DNA from 3 places in the Arthrobacter sp. Y3221160 genome. Region 3 is predicted to be linked to each of the others. Evidence: riboswitches for the same ligand, from Rfam matches in the RefSeq annotation. Region 3 holds a riboswitch; each other region holds the start of a gene.
What was found. Region 3 has a riboswitch for S-adenosylmethionine ahead of AC5RWG_RS11275 (acyl-CoA dehydrogenase family protein). Riboswitches for the same ligand answer to the same signal wherever they lie in the genome.

Region 1 (3,265 bases), 590 kb from region 3:
GCGAACCGCGGGAGGAGCGCACCCGGCAGTTCGTCCACCGGCTGCTCAACCCGTTCTAGGACCGGGTTCACTTCCGGCTGCCCCCGCCCTCCCCCCGACGGCTCCCTGCATCCGCGGTGGGGGTCCCGCCTGCACCGGTTCGCAGCACCACGCCGCCACGCCGGGTGTGGCGCACGCCACGCCGGTGCGAAATTCATCTGATGTCATCTGGGATGGCAGAATGTAAAGTTCCATGCACCGTTCCGCATGGCAGGCTCGTTCCGGCCGGAAGCTTCCATCCCGCGTTTCTCCTGCGCGGAAACCTCCGGCCACGAAAGGCAGAACCATGGCCACTTCCCTGGCTACCAAGTCGTTGACCGCACAGACGGCTTCCGAAGCGCACGATCTCCTGAATGCTGCGGTCGAAGAGTTGCAAAAGCTCGCCGCCATCGACGGCGATTGCGGCATCTTGGTCACTCGCACCGGCCCCGGGCAGTTTACGGTGGAGCTGAGCGACGACGTGCCCTACGGCATCACCCAGGAATCGCATCTGTACTAAGCGGTTGGCGGGCCGGTCCCGGTTATATGACGCCGCCCGGTTGCCCGGAATGAAGCGCCGGCCCGCCCCGGTGGGATAATTTCGCCCATGGCTCCAGCGATTGCGTACCAAGGTGAACCCGGCTCGAACTCCCACATGGCTTGCCTGGAAGTGCGCCCCGGTTGGGAAGCGGTGCCGTGTGCCAGCTTCGAGGATGCGTTCGCTGCCGTCACCGGCGGCGAGGCGGAACTGGCCATGATCCCCATCGACAACTCGATCGCCGGGCGGGTGGCGGACATCCACGCCCTGCTGCCGAAGACCACCCTGCAGATCGTGGAGGAATTCTTCCTGCCCATCCGTTTCAGCCTGCTGGGCGTACGCGGGGCCACCGTGGAGCAGGCCCGGGAGGTGCACAGCCACATCCATGCTTTGGGCCAGTGCCGCAAGCTGATCCGCAGGCTCGGGCTCACTCCGGTCATCGCAGGCGACACCGCCGGTTCGGCCCGGGAGGTGGCCGAATGGAACGACCCGACCAAGGTCTCCCTGGCGCCGCCGATGGCCGCCGAACTCTACGGCCTGGAGGTTTTCGCGGAAAAGGTCGAAGACGATCCGACGAACACCACACGGTTCGTGGTGCTGGCCGACCGCCGGCCGGTCCCGTCCCGCGAGGAACTTCCCGGTCCGGCCGTGACCAGCTTCGTGTTCCGCGTGCGGAACGTGCCGTCCGCGCTGTACAAGGCGCTGGGCGGTTTCGCCACCAACGGCATCAACATGACCCGGTTGGAGAGCTACATGGTGGGCGGCGAGTTTGCCGCCACCATGTTCATGGTGGACGTCGAAGGCCACCCGGACGATCCCGCCATGGTCCATGCCTTCGAGGAACTGGACTTCTTCACCACGGAAATCCGCATCCTGGGCGTGTACCCGGCGCATCCGTTCCGGCAGCAGACCGTGCGCCCGGGCGCCGCGGCGCAGTAGCCGTGGGGCCAGCAGTCGGACAGTAGCTTCGGGGCAGCAGCCGTCGCACGGCCGCCCGTCGGGCAGAAGCCACCTCGCGTGGCCCGGGAGTAAAACGCTGCATTTGACGAACTGTTACCGGCGTTTGACCCAGGCCCTTCCCCGCTCTTAGCGTGGAGACGAATCAAGAGCGCCAACTTCACAGCCCTGGCTGGTTGGCCGGCAACCCTCTACCGTAGCGGGGTGCTCCAGGTGATGATTCGGCCCGCCGGGGATGTCGGCAGGCAAGTACGCGTATCCACCCGCAGCAGCTCGGCCGCAGCGGATGCGCCCAAGCCCCAAGGACGCCATGTCGCTACACCATGACCTGACCCCCCACACGTTGCGCTCCGCCTTCGGCCGGTTCCCCTCGGGCATCGCGGCGCTGTGCGCGACCGTCGACGGCGAGCCGCAGGGCATCGTCGCCTCCTCGTTCACCGTGGGCGTCTCCCTCGAGCCGCCGCTGGTGATGTTCGCCGTGCAAAACACCTCACGGACCTGGCCGCTGGTCCGCCGGGCCAACCGGATCGGCGTCTCGGTGCTCGGTACCGGGCACGACGGTGTCTGCCGCCAGATCGCGTCCAGGACCGGTGACCGCTTTGCCGGCCTGAGCCTGCACGGCACGGACGATGGCGCGCTTTTCCTCAACGACGCGGCGCTCTGGCTGGACTGCTCGGTGCACCAGGAGGTCCCGGCCGGGGACCACCACGTCGTGCTGCTGCAGGTGCACGGACTGTCCACGCACGACGGCACCCACGAGCCCCTGGTCTTCCACGATTCCGCGTTCCGCCGGTTGGAACAGCCGGCCTTCGTCTAGGACGCATGGTCCCGGCTCCGCCCGCAGCCGGCGCGGCCGGGCGCGGGCAGCTAAGGCAGCGGCCTGCCTCGGGCCGCCACCCACAGGGAGTACCACTCCTCGCGGGTCATCGATGCTCCAACCGCTTCCGCCTCGGCACAGGCCCGGATCCGGTCCGGGCTGCTGGTACCGACGACCGGCCGGATGCCTGCCGGATGCCGCAGCAGCCAGCCCAGCACCACGGCCTCGGGCGGGCACCCCTTGTCCCGGGCAAGTTCCGTGACCAGGGCTGCCGCTGCATGATCCGCCGGGGGTGGGGCATCCGCGGGCGCGGAAGCATCCGGTGTCGCGGCCTCCGCTGCCGCACGCCCGCTGTACCGGCCCTGGGCCAGCGCGCCCCAGGCCTGCAGCTCCACCCCGTGGGCGGCGCAGTATTCCAAGGTGCCGTGCGGGAAGCTGATCCCCGGTCCCTCCGGGTGGTTCACCAGCACCCCTGACTCCAGCCAGTCGCGTCGGTGCAGGCTCATTTCCAGCTGGTTCACCGCCAGCGGTTCATCCAGCGCCGACTGCAGCCAGCGCATCTGTTCGCCGGACATGTTCGAGACACCAAGGCGGCGCACCTTCCCGGCCATCCGAAGCTCGTTGAACGCCGCGGCGATCTCTTCGGCCGGCGTCAGCGGATCGGGCCGGTGGATCAGCAGCGTATCCAGGTGATCGGTGTGCAGTCGGCGCAGGCTCTCGTCGGTGCGGGCCAGGATGGCTTCCCGCGAGGAGTCGTAGTGCCCGACCATGCCGGGGACCGGCAGCCGGATGCCGCATTTGCCCTGCAGCCGGATCGAGTCGCGCAGCTCGGGACTTTCCGCCAGCACCCGCCCGAACGCGGCCTCGGCCTTGCCGTGGGCGTAGATGTCGGCGTGGTCGAAAGTCGTGATCCCGGCCTCCAGCGCCGCCGCCAC
Region 2 (3,265 bases), on a different contig from region 3:
GTGCGTGCTGCCGGTCAGGGCATGCTGAATCAGGACGGCGTTGGACGCGTCCGCATTCAAGGTGCCCCAGGTTTCAAAGCCGAGGACCACCTCGGGCAGATAGCCGCCGGCTTCCAACTCCAGCGCACCAACCGGCATCCGGCGCAGGATGCCGTCGGTCGCCTGTTCCACCAGTTCCTGCGGTTGCACTATCGTCACGCTGCGCTCTACCTGCTTGCCTAGTCGTCCGCACCCTTGGCGGCGCGGAAACCGGCCTCCAGGTCGGCGATGATGTCGTTGACGTTCTCGATGCCCACCGACAGGCGGACCAGCCCGTCGGTTACCCCGGCCGCGACCCGCTCCGCGGCCGAGAGCTGGGCGTGGGTGGTCGACGCCGGGTGGATCACCAGCGAGCGCACATCGCCCAGGTTGGCCACGTGCGAGTGCAGTTCAAGGCCGTCCACGAAGCGCTTGCCGGCCTCGATGCCGCCCTTGATTTCGAACGCGACGATGGCGCCGGTCCCCTTCGGGCCGTACTTGCGGCCGCGCTCATACCAGGGGCTGGAGGGCAGGCCGAGGTACGCGACGGAGGCAACGTCGTCGTGCTCTTCCAGGAATTCGGCCACCCTCTGAGCGTTGGCCACATGCCGCTCCACGCGCAGGCTCAGCGTCTCCAGCCCTTGGGCAATCAGGAAGGCATTGAACGGCGAGATGGCGGACCCCAGGTCGCGCAGCAACTGCACCCGGGCCTTGAGGATGTAGGCCAGGTTGGCGCCCAGAGCGCCGTTGACGCCGAGGTCGCGGGCGAAGACCAGCCCGTTGTACGTGTCGTCCGGCGTGTTGAACCCCGGGAACTTTTCGGGGTCGGCGGCGAAATCGAACGTGCCGGCGTCGACGATCACGCCGCCGATCGCCGTACCGTGGCCGCCGAGGTACTTGGTGGCCGAGTGGAGCACGATGTCGGCCCCCCACTCGATCGGGCGGATCAGGTACGGGGTGGACAAGGTGTTGTCAACGATCAGCGGCACGCCGTTTTCGTGGGCGATGGCGCTGACCGACTCCAGGTCCAGCACGTCCTGGCGCGGGTTGGAGACGACCTCGCCGAAGAACGCCTTGGTGTTCGGCTTGACGGCATCGCGCCACTGCTGCAGGTTGTCCGGATCCTCGACGAAGGTGACCTCGATGCCGAACTTGGGCAGCGTGGTGCGCAGCAGGTTGTAGGTGCCGCCGTACAGGCTGGGGCTGGCCACGATGTGGTCGCCGGCCTCGGCCAGGTTGAGGATGGAGAACGTCGACGCGGCCTGGCCCGAAGCAAGCAGCAGGGCGCCGACGCCGCCCTCCAGGTTGGCGATCCGGGTCTCGACCGCTTCCTGGGTGGGGTTGCCGATCCTGGTGTAGATGGGTGCCAGTTCGGACAGGGCGAACCGGTCGGCCGCGCTCTGCGCGCTGGGGAACACGAACGACGTGGTCTGGTAGATCGGCAGTGCGCGGGCGCCCGTGGCGGCGTCCGGCTCCTGCCCTGCGTGGATCTGACGGGTTTCAAAGGACCAATCGGCGTTGGACATGGTGCAACTCCTTCACTGGAAGGGGCCATCCGGGATCCGGCCGTGCCGGCATGTCTGTCCCGGGTGTGACCCGCGCTTGCGCACCGCCTTATGGCGGCTGCCTGGTCTTCACCCGGGGCACCCCACCGCGGTTGGAGGGTTGCCGGCCAGCAAACCGGGGTTTTGCGCTGGCACTCATGACCTGCCTCCAGTCTCCGCAGACAAGCCGGCGGCCGCAACAATATGACACCTTATGACTGGGCACCGGTCTCCGGACCGCCTGTCCGACCGTCCGCTTCGTCACTGTTGCCGGCGCGTGCCGGGGAGGCGGATTTGCTGTCCGGAACGGCGCGTTCACCACGAGCCGCAAATTGAGTGACTTAGGTCACCCTAAGTCGAGAGCGGGTTCACAAAGTGCCAAGATAATGCCATGCGCTTCGACCATGTTTCTTATGCCGCTGAACCCGACGGTCTGGCTGCCACCTCAGAGCGGATCTCCAAAGCCCTGGGCATCGACGCCGTCAAGGGCGGGGTTCACCCCCGCTTCGGCACCCGCAATATGATCTTCCCCCTCACCGACCACCACTACCTGGAGGTCGTGGAGGTGCTCGACCACCCCGCTTCCGACAAGGCCCCCTTTGGCCAGGCAGTGCGGGCGCGGTCGGAAGCCGGCGGCGGTTGGATGGGCTGGTGCGTGGCGGTCGACGACCTGACCCCGTTCGAAGAACGGCTGGGCCGCCACGCGGTTCCCGGCAACCGCAAGTTCCCGGATGGGCAGGAACTGAGCTGGCAGCAGATCGGGATCAAGGGCCTCATCGCCGACCCGCAGGTGCCCTACATGTTGCGCTGGGATGACGGCACCGAACCGCTGCACCCGTCCAACGCCCGCCCCGCCACGGTCAAGCTGATCGGCCTGACCATCGCCGGCTCTTCCGAGCGGGTGGCGGACTGGCTAGGCACGCCGGTCGACGGCCTGCTGGACGACGTCAAGGTCGCCTGGACGGCACCGAACGGTACGCCGGGCATCCTGTCCGTCCGCTTCGAAACCGCCAACGGAATCGTCGAACTGTAAGTCTTTCGAGAGGATCGACGTCGTCGATCGCCGCAGCGGCGCCCTGATCGCAAGGCCGGGCGCCGCTGCGCTGCCCGGCCGGTTTCACGTGCCGATGCCGATGGCCGGCCCCAGCAGTGTGTAGCCGACGAAACCGGCAATATCCAGCAGCGCGTGCGCCACCACCAGCGGCATCACCCGCTTGGCCTTTGTATAGGCGTAGCCGAAGACCAAACCCATGAGGAAGTTCCCGATGCCCGGCCCGATGCCCTGGTAGAGGTGGTAGGTCCCGCGCAGGGCGGCGCTGACGAAGATCGCGGACCAAATGCCCCAGCCGAACCTCGCGAAGCGGTTGAAGAGATAGCCCACCATGACCACCTCTTCGAGGACCGCATGCCGCAGCGCGGACAGGATCAACACCGGAACCGTCCACCAGTATTCGTCCAGGGCCGCCGGGACAATGGCGGTGGTGATACCCAGGGCCCGGCCGGCGGCATAAACGCCCAGCGTCCCGACACCGATCACCAGCGCGAGCAGGAAGCCCAAGCCGAAGTCCAGCCGGGGCCGGGAAAACGTGAACCCGATCGCCCGGAAGGCCGACCGTCCGGGAACGGTCATCAAAAACAGCACCAAGGCCACCGGCACCAGCGCAAAGACGATGCCGAGCATTTGGTACACGAAATCGAAGAGC
Region 3 (3,265 bases):
TCAGGAGCCGGGTGAACTCTTCCCAGTCCAGCCCGTCGCCGCCGAACTCGGCCGGAATCCGGGCGGCGCCGAAGCCGGCGTCCTTCAGCCAGCCGATCTGTTCAAACGGCAGCTCGCGGGTGAGCTCGCGGCTTAACGCCCCGGCGGCGATGCGCGCGAAGATCGGACGGTATTTGGCGGCCGCGGCGTCGAAGGCCGTGGCGAGGTTGTCGAGTGTTTCAGTCATGGTGGTTCTCCTGGAGGTCCGGCCGGGGGGCGTCAGATGGGGCGCCCGGGTTGGGGGCAGCGGTGATGGGGCCCGCGGGTTGGGGCCATCGGTGATGGGCCCGCGGATGGCGGGCAGTCATGAGGCGACCCGCGGGCTGCGGGCAGGGTGGGCGGCGTCCTGCTCCGCTCAGGTGTAGAGCGAAATCGGCTGGACGTCGCCGAGCAGGTAGTTGGCGCCGACCTCGACCTTCTTGTAGTCGACCGTGTCGTGCAGGGTGTGCGTGCGGATGTTGCGCCAGAAAATGTCCAGCCCGACCTCGGTTTTCGCGGAGGACGAGCCGGTGGTCTCGAAGATGCGGTTCGCCACGTCCACCCCCACCTCGGTCGACACGACCTTGAGCCTCGCAATTTCGAGCGCGAGGTCCGCCCGGGCTTCGGCGCTCAGCTGCGCGCCGGCGGCAATAACAGCGTCGAACCTGGCGTTCGTCCGGTCGGCCAGGGCCTCCACCGCGGCGACCCGCGACACCAGCTCGCCGTAGACCCGCTGGGTCAGCGGGTCCTGGGCATAGGTCTCCTGCGTGCTGAGGAACCAGGAGTTCCGGCGCGCCAGCGTGATCCGGCGTCCGCGGTCCAGCGCCCCCTGCGCGATGCCCAGGTAGAGGTTGCCGAAGGCCAGCTGGATGTACGGGGTAACCAGCGTGGAGAAAGGCTCCTCCCCTACCTCGCCGATGATGTCCGCTTCGGTGACCTGCACGCCGTCGTACTTCACCGAGCCACTGGCCGAGAGCCGCTGTCCGAGCGCATCCCAGTCCCCGAGGTATCCGATGCCCGTTCGGTCATGCTCCAGCGCGAGGGCCAGGAACTTGCCCCGCTCAGGTCCGGCCGCGATCACGGCATTGACCAGGATGGCGTCGCCGACGGAAGCGCCGGTGGAGAAGTGCTTGGTGCCGTTCAGCCGGAAGCGGTCGCCGTCGGGAACAAGTTCCAGATTCGGGTCCACCGGGTTCACGGAGTCGCCCCAGGACCAGCGGCCCCGCGCGGAGCGGCGGAGCAGTCGTTCCTGGACCTGCGCATCACCGTAGAACACGACGGCGCCCAGGTTGGCGTAGTGGTAACCGAGTATTTGCGCGATCGACGCGTCCGTGCGGGCCAGGATGCGCACGGCGTGCAGCGCGCTCTCCCAGTGCCCGCCCTCGCCGCCCCATTCGGCCGGGATAATCAGGTTGAGCAGGCCCGAGTTGCGCAGCAGCTCCACCTCGGCGTGCGGGTCGGCGTTGCGTCGGTCGCGCTCCAGCACGTCCGGGGCCAGCGCGGCGGCAACGCCTTCGGCTACTTGCTGCCATCGGGCCAGTTCCTCGGCGGTAGCCTGTCCGGCCCACGGGGCTCGGCGGGTTTGCGGGTTGTTGGCGGTCACGACGGCGGTCATGTTGGCTCCTCACGGCGGGGCTCCCATCCGGACCCGCGGCGCAGCAACCCGTCACGGTTGGGGCGCAGCCCGGAGGGGGCCGTACTTGCCGGGCACGGTGTTGTGCGCGGCCGGATCCTCATCTGGGGCACCCCGCTACGGGAGAGGGTTGCCGCCCAACCAGCCAGAGCTTGTCGTTGGGACTCTTGATCTCGGAGTCGAGTATGCCGGGGCCGAGCCGGCGCAGGGAAGCACATGACAGGCCATGACATTCTGCTGCCGTTTGTTACGGAAACCGCTTCTGATGACGACGACGGCCCGTCGCCCCAGCCGGCTCCGGGGGCTGGGGCCGGCAGGCTCCGCCCGGCTCCACGGGCTGGGGCTGCAGGCTTCCGCCCGGCGCATTGAGCCGTGCGCATTCCTCTGCGCGGCTGTCCCCTACTGGCCTGGTTACGAGGGGACTACCGTGGAGGTGCACTGCCAATATGGCCGGGCCGGGACGGGCACCGTCCGCTGGCCGTCGTACGGGAGGTTCATCATGAAGGCATGGCAATTTGTCGGCACGAAGAAGCCGCTGGAGCTTAATGAGGTTCAGGAACCCCACGCTGGCCCCGGTGAAGTGGTCGTCGACGTCAAGGCGTCGGGGGTCTGTCACTCGGACGTCTCGACGCTCGATGATCCGGGATGGATGGCGCTGTTCCAGCACGGCCTGCCCCGCACCATGGGCCATGAATCCGCCGGCGTTATCAGCGAGGTCGGCGAGGGCATGGACCATTGGAAGATTGGCGACCGCGTAGGCCTCTCTCCGGTGATGTCCGACGGGGACGCATTGGGTTACGGGAAGTGGGATGGAGGCTTCGCCGCCAAGCTTCGCGCGACCGACGACAATCTCGTCGCCCTGCCCGACGAAGTGCCGTTCGACCTCGGCGCGATGGCGACCGACGCCGGCTTGACCGCCTACCATGCCATGATGGCGGTCGGCGGGGCGAAGAACGGCATGAAGGTCGGTGTCATCGGCCTGGGCGGACTGGGCTACATCGGTGCACGCTGTGCCGCGTTGGTCGGCGCCGAGGTGTACGGCGCCGAGGTCAATCCGGAAACCCAGAAACTGGCCGACGAGATCGGATTGGCTGGCGTCGGCGCCTCGATCGAAGAGTTCAAGGACAAGAACCTGGAGCTGATCGTGGACTACGCCGGCTTCGGCACCACGACCTCGGCCGCCATCGAAACACTCGCGGAGTTCGGCACCCTGGTTCAGGTGGGCATGGGCCGGTTGGAATCGACCATCAATACCTACCCGATCATCATCAACCAGCTCTCCATCAGGGGCTCAAAGTCCGGTACCAAGGAGGATCTTGCCGGCATCTACGAGCTGATGAAGACCGGTCAGCTCAAGCCACCCATGAACCACATCAAGCATGCCGACATTCCCGGCGCAATCGACAAGCTTCGCGCGGGAGGTGTCGTCGGCCGCTTCATCGCCATGTACGAGTGATGCGCGGACTCGAGGCGGCCGTCCGAAGGCGGGGCAGGGCTGACCGCAGCCCATGAGCGGCTGTTACAGCCCGAAGCGCGGAGCCTCGATGGCCGGGCAGGTATCCATGACGACGTCCAGTCCGGCCGCCTTGGCCCGTTCCGCGGCGGCTTCGTCGA

Region 1: it holds a riboswitch for S-adenosylmethionine, as region 3 does, so the genes downstream of both, AC5RWG_RS08440 (flavin reductase family protein) here and AC5RWG_RS11275 (acyl-CoA dehydrogenase family protein) in region 3, are expected to answer to the same signal.
Region 2: it holds a riboswitch for S-adenosylmethionine, as region 3 does, so the genes downstream of both, AC5RWG_RS13760 (bifunctional o-acetylhomoserine/o-acetylserine sulfhydrylase) here and AC5RWG_RS11275 (acyl-CoA dehydrogenase family protein) in region 3, are expected to answer to the same signal.

Annotation. Positions count from the first base shown of each region.
Region 1 covers NZ_JBNHHU010000001.1:1,813,510-1,816,774, forward strand. The annotation lists gene AC5RWG_RS08425 (amino acid ABC transporter ATP-binding protein) at 1-59, shown strand, start outside; gene AC5RWG_RS08430 (hypothetical protein) at 326-538, shown strand; gene AC5RWG_RS08435 (prephenate dehydratase) at 626-1,495, shown strand; SAM riboswitch class IV at 1,657-1,771, shown strand; gene AC5RWG_RS08440 (flavin reductase family protein) at 1,824-2,330, shown strand; gene AC5RWG_RS08445 (aldo/keto reductase) at 2,381-3,265, opposite strand, start outside.
Region 2 covers NZ_JBNHHU010000002.1:153,791-157,055, forward strand. The annotation lists gene metX (homoserine O-acetyltransferase MetX) at 1-138, opposite strand, end outside; gene AC5RWG_RS13760 (bifunctional o-acetylhomoserine/o-acetylserine sulfhydrylase) at 219-1,544, opposite strand; SAM riboswitch class IV at 1,612-1,726, opposite strand; gene AC5RWG_RS13765 (VOC family protein) at 1,954-2,595, shown strand; gene AC5RWG_RS13770 (CPBP family intramembrane glutamic endopeptidase) at 2,680-3,265, opposite strand, start outside.
Region 3 covers NZ_JBNHHU010000001.1:2,407,937-2,411,201, reverse strand. The annotation lists gene AC5RWG_RS11280 (acyl-CoA dehydrogenase family protein) at 1-226, opposite strand, end outside; gene AC5RWG_RS11275 (acyl-CoA dehydrogenase family protein) at 395-1,633, opposite strand; SAM riboswitch class IV at 1,710-1,824, opposite strand; gene AC5RWG_RS11270 (zinc-binding dehydrogenase) at 2,151-3,107, shown strand; gene AC5RWG_RS11265 (CoA-binding protein) at 3,171-3,265, opposite strand, start outside.